DNA from 3 places in the Embleya sp. NPDC025285 genome. Region 3 is predicted to be linked to each of the others. Evidence: predicted binding sites of a transcription regulator. Region 3 holds the regulator's gene; each other region holds the start of a gene.
The links. Region 3 encodes HrcA, which represses chaperone genes, less so after heat shock. Its sites were predicted from a motif close to TTNGCACTCNGNNNNNCNGAGTGCNAA; they were not measured.

Region 1 (6,081 bases), on a different contig from region 3:
GATCTCAAGGAACGTCGGGAAGGAACGGCCACCGGTGGCTGACGAACCACTCGTCCTGGGCATCGAGACCTCGTGCGACGAGACGGGCATCGGCATCGTGCGCGGCACCACGCTGCTCGCCGACGCGGTCGCCTCCAGCGTCGACGAACACGCCCGGTTCGGCGGGGTGGTGCCCGAGGTGGCCAGCCGCGCGCACCTGGAGGCGATGGTGCCCACGGTGCGCCGCGCGCTCGCCGACGCGGGCGTCACCATGCGCGACATCGACGCGATCGCGGTCACCTCCGGCCCCGGCCTGGCGGGGGCGCTGCTGGTCGGCGTCGCGGCGGCGAAGGGCTACTCGGTCGCGCTGGACAAGCCGCTGTACGGCGTCAACCACCTGGCCTCGCACGTGTGCGTGGACCAGTTGGAGCACGGCAAGCTGCCCGAGCCGTGCATGGCCCTGCTGGTCTCCGGCGGACACTCCTCGCTGCTCCTGGTGCCCGACATCACCGCCGACGTGCGGCCACTCGGGTCGACCATCGACGACGCGGCGGGCGAGGCGTTCGACAAGGTCGCGCGGGTGCTCGGGCTCGGCTTCCCGGGCGGACCGGTGATCGACCGGCGGGCGCGCGAGGGCGACCGAACCGCGATCGCCTTCCCGCGCGGGCTGACCGGACCGCGCGACGCGCCCTTCGACTTCTCCTTCTCCGGCCTCAAGACCTCGGTCGCGCGCTGGGTCGAGGCCCGGCAGCGGGCCGGCGAGGCGGTGCCGGTGGCCGACGTCGCGGCCTCCTTCCAGGAGGCGGTGGTGGACGTGCTGACCCGCAAGGCGATCCGCGCCTGCAAGGAGAACGGCGTCGAGCACCTGATGATGGGCGGCGGCGTCTCGGCCAACTCGCGGTTGCGCGCCCTGGCGCAGGAGCGCTGCGACGCGGCCGGGATCGTGCTGCGGGTGCCGCGGCCGGGCCTGTGCACCGACAACGGCGCGATGGTCGCCGCGCTGGGCGCCGAGATGGTCGCCCGGGACCGGGCCCCCTCCACGCTGTCCATCCCGGCCGACTCCTCGATGCCGGTCACGGTGACCCAGGCGCTGTCGTAGGCGCGGGCGCTCACGCGGAGTACGACGGTTCGGGAACGGTGGAAACGGGAGAGGCGAGATGGCGATCGCGGCGATGTGGGAGGCCAGGGCCGAGGCCGGCGGGGGAGCGGCGCTGGCCGCGTGGGTGCACGCCGCGGCGCTGCCGGTCCTGGTCGACGCGCCCGGCCTGGAACGGGTCGAGGTGTTCGCCTCCTCCGACGAGCGGGACGGCGACCGGGTCGTGGTGATCGCGCTGTGGACCGGCGAGCCGGTGTCGCTGCCGGACCCCCCGGCCGCGCTGGTCGCCCGCACGCCGCACGCGTGGAGCTTCGAACGGCTCAGCGTCGGCCCCTGACCGGGCGCCGCGTTCGGGCCGACACGCGCGAGTGGGCGTTCCGGTCCGCGGCGGAGTTGCCGGTCCGCGTCGGAGTCCGGCGTCCGGTTCCGCGCAACACTCGACCCGCGTCCGACGAGGAGGCCATTCGCAAGCCGGACGCGGGCCGAGTGCCTTGGCTGATGGCTGCGTGCCGCCGCACGTGCCATTGGCCTTGCCGGGAGTGTGCCCAGCTCATCGGCTGCTCAACAGTCCTTCGACAGTCCCTTGAACAGCCCTTGTCCGGACCGTGACAGGCCGCCGCGACGCGTAGCGTGGGCGCGATCGGAGCACACGAACGAAAGGGTCCGGCGACAGTGGCGCATCGAACGGTACAAAAGCGGCGGGGCGCGGCCCGCACCTCGGCCCTGATCGGCCTGGCCGGTGCGCTGCTCGTCGCGCTGACCGGCTGCGGCGGCTCCGACGACACCGCCGCGGTCAAGGGCACCGGCCGGCCCACCGGCGGCGCGTCCACCGACCCGACCAGGCCCACTCCCGCCGCGAAGCCGGACACCCCGGGCGCCGACGCCGCCGCGCTTGCCGCGAAGTGGAACCTGAAGCCGTTCACCCCGCCGCCCGCCCCGCCCGCGGTCAAGCCGATCAAGGCCGGCGGGCCCCAGCCGCCGGTGGTGGACAAGATCCCCACCGAGGAGAAGATCGTGTTCATCACGATCGACGACGGGGCGGAGAAGGATCCCGGGTTTCTCGACATGATGCGGGACCTGCGGATCCCGGTGTCGATGTTCCTCAACGACACCTACGTGCGGCAGGACCCGGAGTACTTCCGCAAGCTCCAGGCGCTCGGCGCCACGGTGCAGAACCACACGCTGTCCCACCCGGACCTCAAGACGCTGGGCGCGGAGGCGCAGAAGCACCAGATCTGCGGTCAGCAGGACCGGCTCGCCGAGATCTACGGCAAGCGCCCGACGCTGTTCCGCCCGCCGTACGGCAACTGGAACGCGACCACGCAGACGGTGGCCGGTGGTTGCGGCGGGATCGACGCGATCGTCAAGTGGCGGGAGTCGATGCAGATCAACGACATGCAGTACGTCGGCGAGAAGAAGCTGCACCCGGGCGACATCATCCTGGCCCACTTCCGCGGGCCCGGTGAGCTCAAGGGCACCACGATGACCGAGATGTTCGGCAACATGCTGCGCAAGATCCAGGCCCAGGGCTACACGGTCGCGCGCCTGGAGGACTACATCGGTTGAGGTCCTCCCGGCCGGTCGAGCACCCCGCCGAGGCCCGGGCCGGTGGGCTGCCCCGGGGACACCGGCTGCCCGATCAACATCGTGGGCGCGCCCGCCACCCGGGTCAGCAGCACCGTGGCCGCGTTCGGGCCGGTCGGCCCGACCCGGCGGCGGACCTCCTCGGGTTCGACCGCCGAGCCGCGCTTCTTGACCGTGAGGTTGCCGACGCCGCGCTCGCGCAACAGGGCCTTGAGCCGCTTCAGATTGAACGGCAACACGTCGGTGATCTCGTACACGCTCGCGAACGCGGTGGCGACCAGCTTGTCCGAGGCGAGGTAGGCGATCGTCTCGTCCACCAGGTTGCCGTCCACCAACTCGCCCACCTCGGCCACCAGGTGCGCCCGGATCACCGCGCCGTCCGGCTCGTAGAGGTAGCGGCGGACCGGGCCCACCGGTGCCCGGCGAGCCGGGCCCGAGGCCAGCGCGGCGCCGGCGGGCAGCACGGTGGCGCGCAGGCCGCCGCGCGCGAGCCGGCCCCACCACAACACCGCCTCCTTGACGTCGCCGCGATCGGAGACCCACTCGGCCTCCATGCCCTCGGGCACGATCTCGTGCGGGATGCCGGGCGCGACCTTGGCCGCGCCGCACGGCACCCGGGCGGCGAGCGTGGTCAGGAACGAGAACGGCGGCGAGTACGCCCGGGGGTCGAAGGTGCGGCCCCGGGCGGTGCGCCGCGCCGGGTCGATCAGCGCCGCGTCGTACCCGCCCAACTCCACCTCGGTCACGTCCGCGCACTCGACGGTGAGCAGGTGCGCCAAGCCCAGCGCGTCGGCGTTGGCCCGGGCGACCGCGCAGGTCAGCGGGTCCAGGTCGACCGCGTGCACGGCGATCCCGGCGCGGGCCAGCGCGAGCGCGTCGCCGCCGATGCCGCAACACAGGTCCACGGCCCGGTCGATCCCGCCGGCCGCGACCAGCCGGGCGGCCCGGTGCTCGGCCACCGAGGTGCGGGTGGACTGTTCCAGCCCATGGGGTGTGAAGTACATCCGCGCCGCGTCCGCACCGAACTTGGCCCGCCCGCGCTGCCGCAGCCGGGACTGGGTGAGCGCGGCGGCCACCAGCTCCGGCGAGTGCTCCCGACGCAGCCGGGTGGCCAACGACAGCTCTTCGCCGATCTCGTGGTCGGCGAGCAGGTCCAACAGCGAACGGCCCTCGTCGGTCAGCAGCGCGGTGAAAGCTTCGGTGTGCACGCGCCCATTCTCGCCGAGCGCCGCCGGCCCCCGTCGGGAAGGCCACCGGTATGAACAATGCGGTCCGACGCGCTGAATCTGGCACTCTGGTTGACGGAGTGCTAACCGCCACCTAGTGTCTGTGCTGGCACTCTCCCCATGAGTGTGCCAGTGCGATACGAGCAGGTCCGGCACCCGCGACGACGGATCTGTCCCATCGCCGACAGACATTTTTCCGTGAGATCTCCGAAGGGGGAGGTCGCATCGTGACGACCGCCAACACCAAGGTTGCCATCAAGCCGCTCGAGGACCGCATCGTGGTCCAGACGCTTGAGGCCGAGCAGACCACCGCGTCGGGTCTCGTGATCCCGGACACCGCCAAGGAGAAGCCCCAGGAGGGCGTCGTCCTGGCTGTGGGCCCGGGTCGTTTCGAGGACGGTCAGCGTCTGCCGCTCGACGTGAGCGTCGGTGACACCGTTCTGTACAGCAAGTACGGCGGCACCGAGGTGAAGTACAACGGCGAGGAATACCTCGTTCTCTCGGCTCGCGACGTGCTCGCGATCATCGAGAAGTGACATCGCGCTGACGCGCCGGAACCGGTGACGGTTCGACGACCCCGCCCCGGATCGCCCTGCCTTGTCGGCCGGTGGACCCGGGGCGGAGTCGGTTGTACGACGTCGACTAGCAACCTTTAAGGACGAAGACCCTCATGGCGAAGATCCTCCAGTTCGACGAGAAGGCCCGGCGGTCGCTGGAGCGCGGCGTCAACGCGCTGGCCGACACCGTCAAGGTCACGCTCGGCCCCAAGGGCCGCAACGTCGTGATCGACAAGAAGTTCGGTGCCCCGACCATCACCAACGACGGCGTGACGATCGCCCGTGAGGTGGAGCTCGAGGACCCGTACGAGAACCTCGGCGCGCAGCTGGCCAAGGAAGTCGCGACCAAGACCAACGACATCGCGGGTGACGGCACCACCACCGCGACGGTCCTGGCCCAGGCGCTCGTCCGCGAGGGTCTGCGCAACGTGGCCGCCGGCGCGGCCCCGATGGACCTGAAGAAGGGCATCGACCTCGCGGTCGCCGCGGTATCCGAGCAGCTGCTCAAGACCGCCCGCGCGATCGACGGCAAGGAGGACATCGCCGCCGTCGCCGCGCTCTCGGCGCAGGACCAGCAGATCGGCGAGCTGATCGCCGAGGCCATGGACAAGGTCGGCAAGGACGGTGTCATCACCGTCGAGGAGTCCCAGACCATGGGTCTGGAGCTGGAGTTCGCCGAGGGCCTCCAGTTCGACAAGGGCTACCTGTCGCCGTACATGGTCACCGACCAGGAGCGTATGGAGGCCGTCCTCGACGACCCGTACATCCTGATCCACCAGGGCAAGATCTCGGCCATCGCCGAACTGCTGCCGCTGCTCGAGAAGATCATCCAGGCCGGCGCGTCCAAGCCGCTGCTGATCGTCGCCGAGGACGTCGACGGCGAGGCGCTGTCGACCCTGGTCGTGAACAAGATCCGCGGCACGTTCAACGCCGTCGCGGTCAAGGCCCCGGGCTTCGGCGACCGCCGCAAGGCGATGCTGGAGGACATGGCGATCCTGACCGGTGGTCAGGTCATCGCCCCCGAGGTCGGCCTCAAGCTCGACCAGGTCGGCCTGGAGGTGCTGGGCAGCGCCCGTCGCATCACCATCACCAAGGACGCGACCACCCTGGTCGACGGCGCCGGCGACGCCGCCGCGATCGCGGACCGGGTCAAGCAGATCAAGCGCGAGATCGACGACACCGACTCCGACTGGGACCGCGAGAAGCTCCAGGAGCGCCTCGCGAAGCTGGCCGGCGGCGTGTGCGTGATCCGTGTGGGCGCGGCCACCGAGGTCGAGCTCAAGGAGAAGAAGCACCGTCTCGAGGACGCGGTCTCCGCGACCCGCGCGGCCATCGAGGAGGGCATCGTCGCCGGCGGCGGCACCGCCCTGGTGCACGCCGTCTCCGTGCTCGCCGACAACCTCGGCCAGACCGGCGACATCGCGACCGGCGTCGCGGTCGTGCGTCGCGCCGCGGTCGAGCCGCTGCGCTGGATCGCCGAGAACGCGGGCCTCGAGGGCTACGTCATCGTCAACAAGGTGCAGGAGCTCGGCATCGGGCACGGCTTCAACGCCGCGACCGGCGAGTACGGCAACCTGGTCGACTCGGGCGTCATCGACCCGGTCAAGGTGACCCGTTCCGCGCTGCAGAACGCCGCGTC
Region 2 (6,081 bases), on a different contig from region 3:
GACCAGTACGCCCGCGAGGGCGCCCGCTCGATCCCGGCGATCTCGCCGTCCAGCAGCACCACCGCGCCCACCTGCTCGTCGACGCACTCGAACTCGGCGACGAAACGTTCGAGCTCGAGCGCGAAGTGCTTCAGGAACAGCGCCAGGTTCCCGGTCTCGGCGAGGCCGGAGGACACGTTGAAGCGCTGCACGGCCGGCCACAACCTGCTGTACCCGTCCGCGTCCGCGCTCGCCGACGCGGCGGCGCGCAGCGCGAGCGGCAGCACGGCGAGCGGCCGCGGCGCCTCGGGGATCAGCCCGGGCTGGGTCTGCTGGACGCACATCGCCGCGTCGAAGGCGAGCCGATCCGAGGGCTCGACCATGGCGGCGCGTGGCATCGCGTGGTCCTGCGCGCTCTGCTCGACGATCACCGCGAGGTGGCACGGGACCAGCGCGACGTTCGGCGTGTGGTTGACGAAGGTGAGCGTGCCGTAGCCACTCGTGCCGATCCACAGATCGGTCGGGAGCGTCACTGCGGGCGCGTCGCAGGTGTCGCCGAGCAGCGGCAACACCTGCATCCGGCCGACGCTCTGCACCCGACCCAGGGTGCAGCCGGTCAGCAGGTCGCCGATCGGCAGCGCGTCGTGGGCGAGGGTGTTCATCCGGTCACCTCCAGGTGGGCCAGGCGCAGCAGGGCGGGTACGGCGGCGGCCGGGTCGGCGGCCAACATCAGCCGGCACCAAGCGAGTTCGAGAACCTCGGGACGATGGACGGGGGCCGTGGGCAGGTTCGGCGCGTAGCCGCGCAGGCCGCCCGCCTCGGCCGCGAGCACGGGCGAGAGCTGGACCACCGGCACCGCGACGCCGAGGGTGTGCGCGGCGTCGAGCACCTGTGCGAACCGCCCGGCGGGCGCGTTCTCGTAGCCGTCGCCGATCACCACGATCAGCTCGGCGCCGGTGCGCAGCGCGGCGACCAGGGCCTCGGCCGCCGCCGTGGCGCCGGTGGGTCGCACCAGTCGGCCGTCCGGGGCGCCGCCGATCCACACGTCGTGGCACTCGCCCGCCGCCGCCCGCAGCGCGTCGCGCAGCGCGAGCACCGTGGCGATCGGCCGCAGCGGCTGATCGGCGCCACCGCGCATCGAGGCGGACCCGTCCAGGACCAGGGCGATCCGACGGCCGGCCAGGTCGAGCCCGGCGGCACCGGCCGCGGCCCGCCGATCCAGCGCCGCGGCGACCTCGTCGGTCATCCCGGTCGCGAACGCGTAGAGGTAGAGCCGGACCGCGTCGTAGCGGTCGAGGTCGACCTCGACCTCGACGCCCGCGCGCTCGGCCTGCCGCTGTCCGGCGAGCCGCTGGCCGACGGTCAGCCGATCGGCGGTCAGCGCCAGGACGCGCGCGGGCTTCTCGTCCGGGTGGAATCGGCCGCGCAGCCCTTCGAGCGTCTCCAGCGGCAGTGCCGCGCCCGCGTCCAGGTCGGTGCGGGCGGCTCGATACGCGACCGGGAGCGGCAGCGTGTACGGGCCGTCGGCGCCGAGCACGAACGCGACGCACTCGCGCGTGACGGCGGCGTCGGCCGGGTCGGGCGCCCAGCGGTCGAGCTCGCGGGCTAGGATGCGCAGTTCCTTCGGGTCGAGTTCCGCGCCGGCGAGCTGCTTGGTCAGGATCGAGCGCAGGATGCCGCTCAGCCGAAGACCCCACGCGTGCCGCAGGGCGCCGGCGAGCTTGTCCCGGTAGCGCACCGACCACAACTCCAGTGAGCCGGAGCCCAGGACGCTGCGCAGGATCAGCCGGCGCACCCGCGCGTTGTTGACCCGCCGCTCGGCCAGCAGCCCGAACAGCTTGAGTCGGCGCGGCACGGTCAGCGCGGCCACCGCGTCGTACACGGCGGTGCCGTCGTCCTCGCGCGCGGGCGTGTCGAGCAGGTGCAGCACGCCGAGCTGCCGGCTGCGGTCGGTGGCTCCGGGGGAGCACACCAGACCCGCGTACAACCGCCGGTCCAGTGCGATCATCGCGCGGTGCGCGTCCTGCTCCAAGGCGAGCTGCTCGTCGCGGGTGTTGTAGAAGGAGGCCCGCCCGGTCGCGGCCACGGCGACGTCCAGGAAGCGGACGACGGTGGCGGCGGCCTCGGCGCGGGCCGGATTGTCGGCGCTCAGGGCGCGGGTGATCTCGGTCATCGAAAGGCTCCCCCGTGGGCACCCGGGGCAGGTCGCGGGTCCGGTGTGTGGTCCCCGGACGAACCTGGGACCGCTTCCGACCCATGGGAAACGGCTCTGTACGAACACGCAGTTCCCCGGGTGCGATGGCACGCGACTCCGGGCAGGTCACGGGTCCCGGATAGGGATTCGAACCCCAAGCACCCCAAAAGCGCTTGTACGCCAAGACAGAAGGAACGCGTAGTTCCCGGAGTCGCACCACGAGCCTACGAGCGAGGTGCCGCCGACGCCGGCCAATATCGGTCGAGTCGAATCAGACCCCGAAGAGCGACGTATCGAGGTCGATTCCGAAAGGCTCGGGGATGGTGATCGACTCGCCGATCGATACCCGGAGTTCCCCGTGGTATCTCCTGCCGTCGGGCGCGGAGAAGAGCTTCACGGAAGGACCCTCCTTGTCCCAGCGGTCGATGAGCAGGTAGAGCGGCACCTGGGCCCGGGCGTAGGCCTCGAGCTTGGTTACCCGATCGTGGTCCGCATTGTCCTTGGAGGTGATCTCGGCGATGAGGAGGGCGCACCGTGCCGGGGTCGGCGCCGTGTCGTGTTCGGGATCCAACCCGATGTCGTCGACCGGCATCACGACGACGTCCGGGATGTAGAGCCGAAACATCGGCGCGATACTCACACCGAGCGTTTGGAAGATCTCACAGTTCTCCGGGGTGACCGTAAGCAACGCCCGCTGGAGGCGGGACGCAATCAGATTGTGCGTATTTGCCGGCGGTGGCGACATGACGATGCTTCCCCCCGTGATCTCGGCGCGCCAGCCGTCGGGCACGTCCAGCTCCTGCCACGTGGACACCAGTCGGTGCCAGGTGTCGCTCGCCTCGATCACGGGTGCGGTCATGTCGTCCACCTCATCCACCTCGGTCCGCGCTGTAGCAGGAGCGACGCTATGTGCCGCCCGGAGACCATTTCAGGGTAAGTCGCCACCGCCACTCGAACGAGCGAACACGCTTCGAACACCGCCGCAATCCGTCCCGGGAACGCGAAAGAGGCGGCCCCCCGAAGGGGACCGCCTCTCGCGTCAAGACCGTGCGGGTCTACCGATCCTCAGCGGATCAGAAGTCCATGCCGCCCATGTCCGGAGCGCCGCCGGCCGGGGCCGGGTTCTTCTCCGGCTTGTCGGCGATGACAGCCTCGGTGGTCAGGAACAGCGCGGCGATCGACGCGGCGTTCTGCAGCGCGGAACGGGTGACCTTCGCCGGGTCGATGATGCCCTCGGCGATGAGGTCCACGTACTCGCCGGTCGCGGCGTTGAGGCCGTGACCCGGGGTCAGGTTGCGCACCTTCTCCACAACCACGCCGCCCTCGAGGCCGGCGTTGACCGCGATCTGCTTGAGCGGGGCCTCGACGGCCAGGCGCACGATGTTCGCGCCGGTCGCCTCGTCGCCGTCCAGCTCGAGCTTGTCGAACGCGATGGTCGACGCCTGGAGCAGGGCCACGCCACCACCGGCGACGATGCCCTCTTCGACGGCGGCCTTCGCGTTGCGCACCGCGTCCTCGATGCGGTGCTTGCGCTCCTTGAGCTCGACCTCGGTCGCGGCGCCGGCCTTGATCACGGCAACGCCGCCGGCCAGCTTCGCGAGACGCTCCTGGAGCTTCTCGCGGTCGTAGTCCGAGTCCGAGTTCTCGATCTCGGCGCGGATCTGGTTGACCCGACCCGCGACCTGGTCCGAGTCACCGGCACCGTCGACGATGGTCGTCTCGTCCTTGGTGACGACGACCTTGCGGGCGCGGCCGAGGAGTTCGAGACCCGCGGTGTCGAGCTTGAGGCCGACCTCCTCGGAGATGACCTGGCCACCGGTGAGGATGGCGATGTCGCCGAGCATGGCCTTGCGACGGTCGCCGAAGCCCGGCGCCTTGACGGCGACGGACTTGAAGGTGCCGCGGATCTTGTTGACGACGAGCGTGGCCAGGGCCTCGCCCTCGACGTCCTCGGAGATGATCATGAGCGGCTTACCCGACTGCATGACCTTCTCCAGCAGCGGGAGGAGGTCCTTCACCGAGGTGATCTTCGAGTTGACGATGAGCACGTAGGCGTCTTCGAGGACGGCCTCCATGCGCTCCATGTCGGTCGCGAAGTACGGCGAGATGTAGCCCTTGTCGAAGCGCATGCCCTCGGTGAGCTCGAGCTCGAGACCGAAGGTGTTGCTCTCCTCGACGGTGATGACGCCTTCCTTGCCGACCTTGTCCATGGCCTCGGCGATCATCTCGCCGATCAGGGGGTCCGCGGCGGAGATCGAGGCGGTGGAGGCGATCTGCTCCTTCGTCTCGACGTCCTTGGCAAGCGCGAGAAGCTGCTCGGAGACGGCCTCGACGGCCTTCTCGATGCCACGCTTGAGGGCCATCGGGTTCGCGCCGGCGGCCACGTTGCGCAGGCCCTCGCGTACGAGCGCCTGGGCGAGGACGGTCGCGGTCGTCGTGCCGTCACCGGCGACGTCGTCCGTCTTCTTCGCGACCTCCTTGACCAGCTCCGCACCGATCTTCTCGTACGGGTCCTCGAGCTCGATCTCCTTGGCGATGCTCACACCATCGTTGGTGATGGTGGGCGCACCCCACTTCTTCTCGAGCACGACGTTGCGGCCCTTGGGGCCCAGCGTGACCTTGACGGCGTCGGCGAGCTGGTTCATCCCGCGCTCGAGGCCGCGGCGCGCTTCCTCGTTGAACGCGATGATCTTGGCCATGTGGTGAAGTCCTCCCAGAACGGGGGTGAGTGCCGGACCGCACAGGTGCCCGCGACGGACGACCCGACCACCGCGAGGATCCCTCCCTCACGGGTGCCGAGCCTCACCGGCTCGGTCCGTTTCTGTCACTCTCACATCCAGAGTGCTAACGCCAATGATTAGCACTCGACCATGCCGAGTGCAAGCGCAACGGCCGGTCCCGACCCGTCCGCGCACACCCCCGCGCGTGTCGCACGAAGCGCGGGTCCGCACGGCCGCACGTACAACGACCGGGGCCCGGCCCCCGCATGGCGGGAAGGCCGGGCCCCGGTCGCTGATCACACCCGATACGCATCCGATCCGACCATCGGACAACAGGCCGGACGAGAGATCGGGACAAGTGTTGTGCTGCGATGTGTCGTGCAGTCCGTGGTGTGGACCGTTTCAAGCAGAGGAGCGGATGCCCCCTGGTTCAGGCGGTGACGCGGACCATGTCGGCCTGCGGCCCCTTCTGCCCCTGCGAGATCTCGAACTCGACTCGCTGCCCCTCCTCGAGCGTCCGGTACCCGTCCATCTGGATCGCGCTGTAGTGGACGAAAACGTCCGCACCACCGTCGACCGCGATGAAGCCGTACCCCTTCTCCGCGTTGAACCACTTGACGGCGCCCTGAGCCATTCCTAACTCCCCTGTTACTGGCCCTTTCACGGATACTGCACGCCGCAGCTCCGGGTTCGTATCCAGAAGGACCCGGCCTTCCGCTACGACCGCGGCTGAATGTATCCGGACGGATGCCCGGAGCAACAGGTCAATCGGACGAGAATTCCCGAGTGAATAAAGCTCGCATTCTTCGTGAATCACCAGGAAAGCCGTATTTCAATACGTCAGGAAAACGACTTTCGATACATATCGGGTGTGATCTCGACCACGGGTTTACCGACGCAACGCCGCCAAAGCGGGGAAATGGACCCGGGTAAACACGTGTAACGCACGTCGGCCGGGGAGAGAGGAAATCCGCCGCCCGGTGCTCCGGACGGCGGATTTCTCGGTTCCGTTTCGTGGTCCGTGCCGATGAAGATCGACAAGGTCGCCTATCGCGTCAGCAACCGCCGGCGACCGCCGGGATGATCGAAACGCTGCCGTTGTCGGGGATCGTGGTGGCGAGACCGTCCGCGAAGCGCACGTCCTCGTCGTTCACGTACAGATTCACAAAGCGGCGCAGCTTGCCCTCG
Region 3 (6,081 bases):
AGGGCCTGGTTGCGCCGAGCATCGGTACATTTCCCCCCCAACCACGTCATTCCGGACGGGGTTTTCGTGCCTGCGGCATTGGACGTATTCCGTGGCGCCGCCGCCTGGATGCCGTGCTCGAAGGTGCTCCTCGTTCTCGAGGTCACCGATCGACGGCCGGAGTTGGATCGGGAGCAAAAGCGGCGCTGCTATGCGCGGGGTGACATTCCCTTCTACCTGCTGGTCGATCGCGATGCGCACCGGAGCTCGCTGTTCTCGGACCCCGAGGACGGCGACTACACGAGGATCCAGGTCAGACCGTTCGGTCGCCCGCTCGATCTGCCCGCGCCGTTCGCGATGGCGCTGAGCACCAACGGGTTCGGCTGACTCACACCCGCCGTACGAAGACTCGGCCGAAGTCGCCGCCGGTGGCCAGGAGGGTGCCGTCGGCGGAGAAGACGAGGCGGCGCACGCGTTGGTCGTCGTAGCCGGGCAGGGCCCGCGCGTCGGCCTGGCGCAGGTCCGCGTCGTAGATGTGCAGCGCACTCGTGCGATGGCCGCCCACCGCGAGCCGACGGCCGTCGGGGGAGTAGGCCCACGCGTAGCAGGTGCCCCAGCCGTTCGGGTGGTGCGGATTGTCGAACTGCCAGGCCGGCTCGCCCGTTTCGATCGAGATCGCGAACGGTCCGTGCACCCGGCCCCGGTTGACCACGAGCAGCGTCTCGCTCGGGTCGAAGCCCAGTTCGCCGATCTCCCACGCGAGCGGCACCCGCGCGGTCAACCGGCCGGCCGCCACGTCCCACACCTCGACCTCGTTGGTCGGATCCTCCGTCGCGTCCCGATGCCCGTAGACCACGCCGCGACTCACCCGCCACACCGCCAACAGCCGGCCCGACGCGGACAGCGCCGCGCCGCGGCACTCGGTGGTCGGCGACGCCGTCGACACCTCGCACACCGGCTTGCCCGCGCCGTCCAACACCCGCACCAGGTCGCCCGCGTCGAAGACCACGAGCCGCTCGCGGGCCGTGTCCCAGGACGGCTGCACCACGTACGGATTGAACAGCGCGTCCTCGAACTGCCGGTAGCAGGCCAGTTGTTCCTCGCGTCCCGTGTCGAGGTCGAACCGGCGGGTCGCGCCGCCGATCGTGTAGACCACGGCCGTTCCGCCGGCGTCGAACAACACGCCGCCGATATTGGTCAGCCGCTCGGCCGCCGGCACGGCGTGCACCGTGCGCCGCTCCCCCGTGGCCACGTCCACCAGTCGGATCGCGCCGTCGTAGCCGACCACCACGGTGTGCCCGTCCGGGTGCAGGTCCAGCCCCCGCGACGAGGTCTTGCCGGGCGGCAGGAACTCCAACACCACCTCGTCCTCGGCCCCGCCCAGCCGGACGAAGCCGGCCCGCATCGCCTTATCCGCCTCCCGCCGCAGCGCGAGCAGCGCCGCTCCGGCATCGGTGAAATCCCGGCGGGTGTCCCGGGGCGTCCCGTTGCCCGACCAGGCGGAACGGACGAACTCGGTGCCGTGCACGGCGAACATTCGATACTTGGGGCCGGCCGAGCCCGGCAGCACGAGCGTGACCTGTTCCTGTCGCATCCGAGCACGCTAGCGCCGGCCCGGGACTCACACCTCGGACGGCGCCGTCACGAAGTCGATCAGCTCCTCCACCCGTCCCAGCAGCGCCGGCTCCAGGTCGCGGTACGAATCCACCGCCGCGAGAATCCGACGCCACGCCCGCGGCGGGTCGACCGGCCAGCCGAGCGCCGCGCAGACCCCTTCCTTCCACGGGACTCCGCGCGGTACGTCCGGCCAAGCCGCGATGCCCACCGACGCCGGCCGGACCGCCTGCCACACGTCGATATAGGGGTGTCCCACCACGAGCACATGGTCGCCGGTCACTCGCGCGGCGATCCGGCTCTCCTTCGAGCCCGGCACCAGGTGGTCCACCAGGACGCCCAGCCGTCGATCCGGACCCGGCCCGAACTCGCGTACCAGCGACGGGAGATCGTCGATGCCTTCGAGGTATTCCACGACCACGCCCTCGATCCGCAGGTCGTCGCCCCAGACCCGCTCGACCAACTCGGCGTCGTGTCGGCCCTCCACGTAGATCCGGCCCGCCCGCGCGACCTTGGCCCGGACACCCGCCACCGCGACCGAACCCGACGCGGTCCGCCCGGGGGCACGCGCGGGCCCCGGCGCCCGCGGCCGGACCAGGGTGACCACCTCGCCGTCGATCAGGAACCCGCGCGGATCCATCGGGAAGACCCGCAGCCGCCCGTGCCGGTCCTCCAGCGTGACGGTGAACCCCTCAGGGGTCTTCTCCACCCGGACCACCGCGCCACAGAAGCCGGTGGACGCCTCCTCCACCACCAGATCGCGATCGGCCGCGACCTCCGGGACGGGCTTGTCCTTCTTCCATCCCGGGATCAGCGACTCGGGTCCGTAACTGCGCATGACGGTGACGCTAGCCGGGTGACGGTCCGTCAGTCCGGTACGACGCGCCCGGCGGCGACGTCGGCCAGCCACCGGTTCTGCCGGATCACGAACTCCGTGTCGACCACCGCGCCGTGTCCGGGCAGCCAGACACTCGCGTCCAGCGCGCGCACCCGGGCCAGCGAATCGCTCCACTCGGCGGCGAACGCGTCCGAGCCGAACAGCGGCGGTCCGCTCTCCTCGACGATGTCGCCGGCGATCAGCACACCGCAGTCGGGCACGTGCACGACCAGGTCGTGATCGGTGTGTCCGCGGCCCGGCGCGTACAACACCACCTCGCGCCCACCGAGGTCCACGGTCACCGGCTGCTCGCGGGCCACCAGCCGGGTCGGCGGCACGATCCGCGCGGCGTTCATCAGATCCGGGTCGAAGCCGTGCGAGATGCCGCTCGCGCGACCGGCCTCGGCGTACCGCTCCAGATAGTCCGGCAGGTCCGCGTGGCCCCAGACCTCGGCGTCGGGGAAGGCGCGCAGCACCTCGTCGTTGCCGAAGCAGTGGTCGAAGTGACCGTGCGTGTTCACCACCGCGACCACCCGGTCGGGCAGGTCGTGCGCGGGCAGCTCACGAGCCAGCGAGGCCAGCAGATTCGCGGCCTCGTGGTCGTGCGATCCGGTGTCCACGAGCAGGATCCCGTCGCGTCCCGTGACGACCGCCACATTCAGCTCCAGGCCGGGCAGCCGACGGCGCAGGACGCCCGGTCCGATCGGCTCCCAGGTGGCGTGTTTCGGCTGTTCGGCGCGTACCATGCGTCAACCTTGGCACGGACTCAGGGGTACGGTCCGGATCGGGTGACCCGTACACTGGCACTCGGCGGGACGGAGTGCCAACCAGCGTGACGAACCGCCGCGAACGGGACAGGCAACGGGCGGAACAACGGGTCAGGAGGTGCGCACCATGCTCGACGATCGCAAGCAGGACGTGCTGCGCGCCATCGTGCAGGACTATGTGGCGACCCAGGAGCCGGTCGGCTCCAAGGCGCTCGCGGACCGACACAACCTCGGGGTCTCCCCGGCCACCATTCGCAACGACATGGCCGCGCTGGAGGAGGAGGGCTACATCACGCAGCCCCACACCAGCGCCGGCCGCGTGCCCACGGACAAGGGCTACCGGCTGTTCGTCGACCGGCTCGCGGGTGTCAAGCCGCTGTCGGGCGCCGAGCGCCGGGCGATCCAGACGTTCCTGGCCGGCGCGGTGGACCTGGACGACGTGGTGGGCCGGACGGTGCGGCTGCTCGCGCAGCTCACCCATCAGGTGGCCGTCGTGCAGTACCCCTCGCTGACCCGCTCGACGATCCGGCACGTCGAGCTGCTCACCCTCGCGCCGACGCGCGTCATGCTCGTGCTGATCACCAGCACCGGCCGAGTCGAGCAACGGGTGATGGACACCCCCGGCCCGGTCGGCGAGAACCTGCTCGCCGACGTGCGCGCGCGACTGAACAGCCGGATCACCGGCAAGCGGTTCGCCGATGTGCCGTTGCTGGTCCAGGACCTCGCCGAGCCGTTCACCGCCGAGGAACGGCCGATCGTGGCGGGCATCCTGGCCACGCTGCTCGACACCCTGGTCGAACACAAGGAAGAGAAGGTCGTCCTGGCCGGGACGGCCAACCTGACCCGCTTCGGTATGGACTTCCCGAACACGATCCGCCCGGTCCTGGAGGCACTGGAGGAACACGTCGTGTTGCTGCGCCTGTTGGGCGAGGCGACCGACCCGGGCATGGTCGTGCGGATCGGACACGAGAACATGCACGAAGGACTGGCCGCGACCTCGGTGGTCGCCGTCGGATACGGCAGTGGGCAGGAAACGCTGGCGAAGCTCGGGGTGCTCGGGCCGACCCGAATGGACTACCCCGGAACGATGGGAGCGGTGCGCGCCGTGGCACGGTACGTCGGACAGATCCTCGCGGAGTCGTAGAGTTGGCTACCGATTACTACGAGGTCCTCGGGGTGCGGCGGGACGCCACCCCGGAGGAAATCAAGAAGGCCTTCCGCCGGCTGGCTCGGGAGCTGCACCCGGACGTCAATCCGGACCCGAAGACGCAGGACCGGTTCAAGGAGATCAACAACGCCTACGAGGTCCTCTCGGACCCGCAGAAGCGGCAGATGTACGACCTCGGCGGCGACCCGCTGTCCTCCGGGGGCGGCGCGGGCGGCGGCTTCGGCCAAGCCGGCTTCGGCTTCAGCGACATCATGGACGCGTTCTTCGGCCAGGCCAGCCAGCGCGGTCCGCGCTCGCGCACGCGCCGCGGCCAGGACGCGATGATCCGGATCGAGATCACCCTCGAAGAGGCCGCGTTCGGCACCACCCGCGAGATCCAGGTGGACACCGCCGTCACGTGCAACACGTGCAACGGCGAGGGCGCGGCGCCCGGCACCACGGCGCAGACCTGCGACATGTGTCGCGGTCGCGGCGAGGTCAGCCAGGTCACCAAGTCCTTCCTGGGCCAGGTCATGACGTCGCGGCCGTGTCCGCAGTGTCAGGGCTTCGGCACCGTGGTCCCGCACCCGTGCCCCGAGTGCGCGGGCGACGGCCGGATTCGCGCGCGGCGCACGCTCACCGTCAAGATCCCGGCGGGCGTGGACAGCGGCACCCGGATCCAGCTCGCGGGCGAGGGCGAGGTCGGCCCCGGCGGGGGCCCGGCCGGCGACCTGTACGTGGAGATCGTCGAGGTCCCGCACACCACCTTCCAGCGGCGCGGCGACGACCTGCACTGCACGGTCACCATCCCGATGACGGCGGCGTCGCTGGGTACCAAGGTGCCGTTGCAGACGCTGGACGGCACCGAGGAGATCGACATTCGCCCCGGCACCCAGTCGGGCCAGTCGATCCCGCTGCACGGGCGCGGCATCACCCACCTGCGCGGCGGCGGCCGGGGCGACCTGATCGTGCACGTCGAGGTGCAGACGCCGAGCAAGCTCGACCCCGAGCAGGAGGAACTGCTGCGCCGGCTGGCCAAGCTGCGCGGCGAGGAACGCCCCTCGGGTCAGTTCACGCCGGGGCAGCAGGGCCTGTTCTCCCGGCTCAAGGACGCGTTCAACGGACGCTGAGACGATGCGCGGCGCGCCCGAGGGCGCGCCGCGCGCGGTTTCGTGGTCGCGGGTGTCGGACGGGCCGATTTTCGGCCGCTTCGGCACCCGCGGCGCGTCGGCGAGGGGACGGCGGCTCCGTCCGCGGCCGGACACTCCCTAGGCTGGGCCGGGCGACACGAGCCGAGCCGAGCCCACCGAGCGAACGGGGAGCATGATGCCGACGAATACCGACCCCACCCGGCTCACCGCACTGCCGATCGTGCAGGCGCCGATGGCCGGCGCCGCCGGACCCGCGCTCGCGGCGGCGGTGGTCCGCGCGGGTGGGCTCGGCTTCCTGGCCGCCGGGTATCGCTCGGCCGACGAGCTGGCCGCCGAGATCGACGAACTGCGCACGCTGGTCGGCGACGCCCCCTTCGGGGTCAACGCGTTCATGCCGCACCCCACGCCCACCCGCGCCCAGGACGAGCTGACCCGGCGCTACGCGGCCTCGCTCACCCGGGCCGCCGCCCACTACGGCGGCACCGTCGGCACGCCCGCCCCCGGCTGCGAACGCGACGACTGGGACGCCAAGCTCGCACTGCTGCT

Region 1: a site for HrcA is predicted at 3,946-3,972, ahead of groES (co-chaperone GroES). Genes of this name have one in related genera too.
Region 2: a site for HrcA is predicted at 5,031-5,057, ahead of groL (chaperonin GroEL). Genes of this name have one in related genera too.

Annotation. Positions count from the first base shown of each region.
Region 1 covers NZ_JBVHLU010000009.1:162,810-168,890, forward strand. Annotated here, with positions in the region: gene rimI (ribosomal protein S18-alanine N-acetyltransferase) at 1-42, shown strand, start outside; gene tsaD (tRNA (adenosine(37)-N6)-threonylcarbamoyltransferase complex transferase subunit TsaD) at 35-1,078, shown strand; gene ACZ4FV_RS08725 (hypothetical protein) at 1,137-1,412, shown strand; gene ACZ4FV_RS08730 (polysaccharide deacetylase family protein) at 1,748-2,641, shown strand; gene ACZ4FV_RS08735 (THUMP-like domain-containing protein) at 2,629-3,867, opposite strand; gene groES (co-chaperone GroES) at 4,113-4,421, shown strand; gene groL (chaperonin GroEL) at 4,556-6,081, shown strand, end outside.
Region 2 covers NZ_JBVHLU010000134.1:8,291-14,371, reverse strand. Annotated here, with positions in the region: gene ACZ4FV_RS46485 (ARPP-1 family domain-containing protein) at 1-641, opposite strand, end outside; gene ACZ4FV_RS46480 (hypothetical protein) at 638-2,152, opposite strand; gene ACZ4FV_RS46475 (Uma2 family endonuclease) at 2,445-3,032, opposite strand; gene groL (chaperonin GroEL) at 3,247-4,872, opposite strand; gene ACZ4FV_RS46465 (cold-shock protein) at 5,324-5,527, opposite strand; gene ACZ4FV_RS46460 (ubiquitin-like small modifier protein 1) at 5,949-6,081, opposite strand, start outside.
Region 3 covers NZ_JBVHLU010000024.1:88,897-94,977, reverse strand. Annotated here, with positions in the region: gene ACZ4FV_RS18580 (Uma2 family endonuclease) at 1-366, shown strand, start outside; gene ACZ4FV_RS18575 (WD40 repeat domain-containing protein) at 368-1,573, opposite strand; gene ACZ4FV_RS18570 (DUF3097 domain-containing protein) at 1,601-2,431, opposite strand; gene ACZ4FV_RS18565 (MBL fold metallo-hydrolase) at 2,461-3,216, opposite strand; gene hrcA (heat-inducible transcriptional repressor HrcA) at 3,365-4,381, shown strand; gene dnaJ (molecular chaperone DnaJ) at 4,384-5,514, shown strand; gene ACZ4FV_RS18550 (NAD(P)H-dependent flavin oxidoreductase) at 5,711-6,081, shown strand, end outside.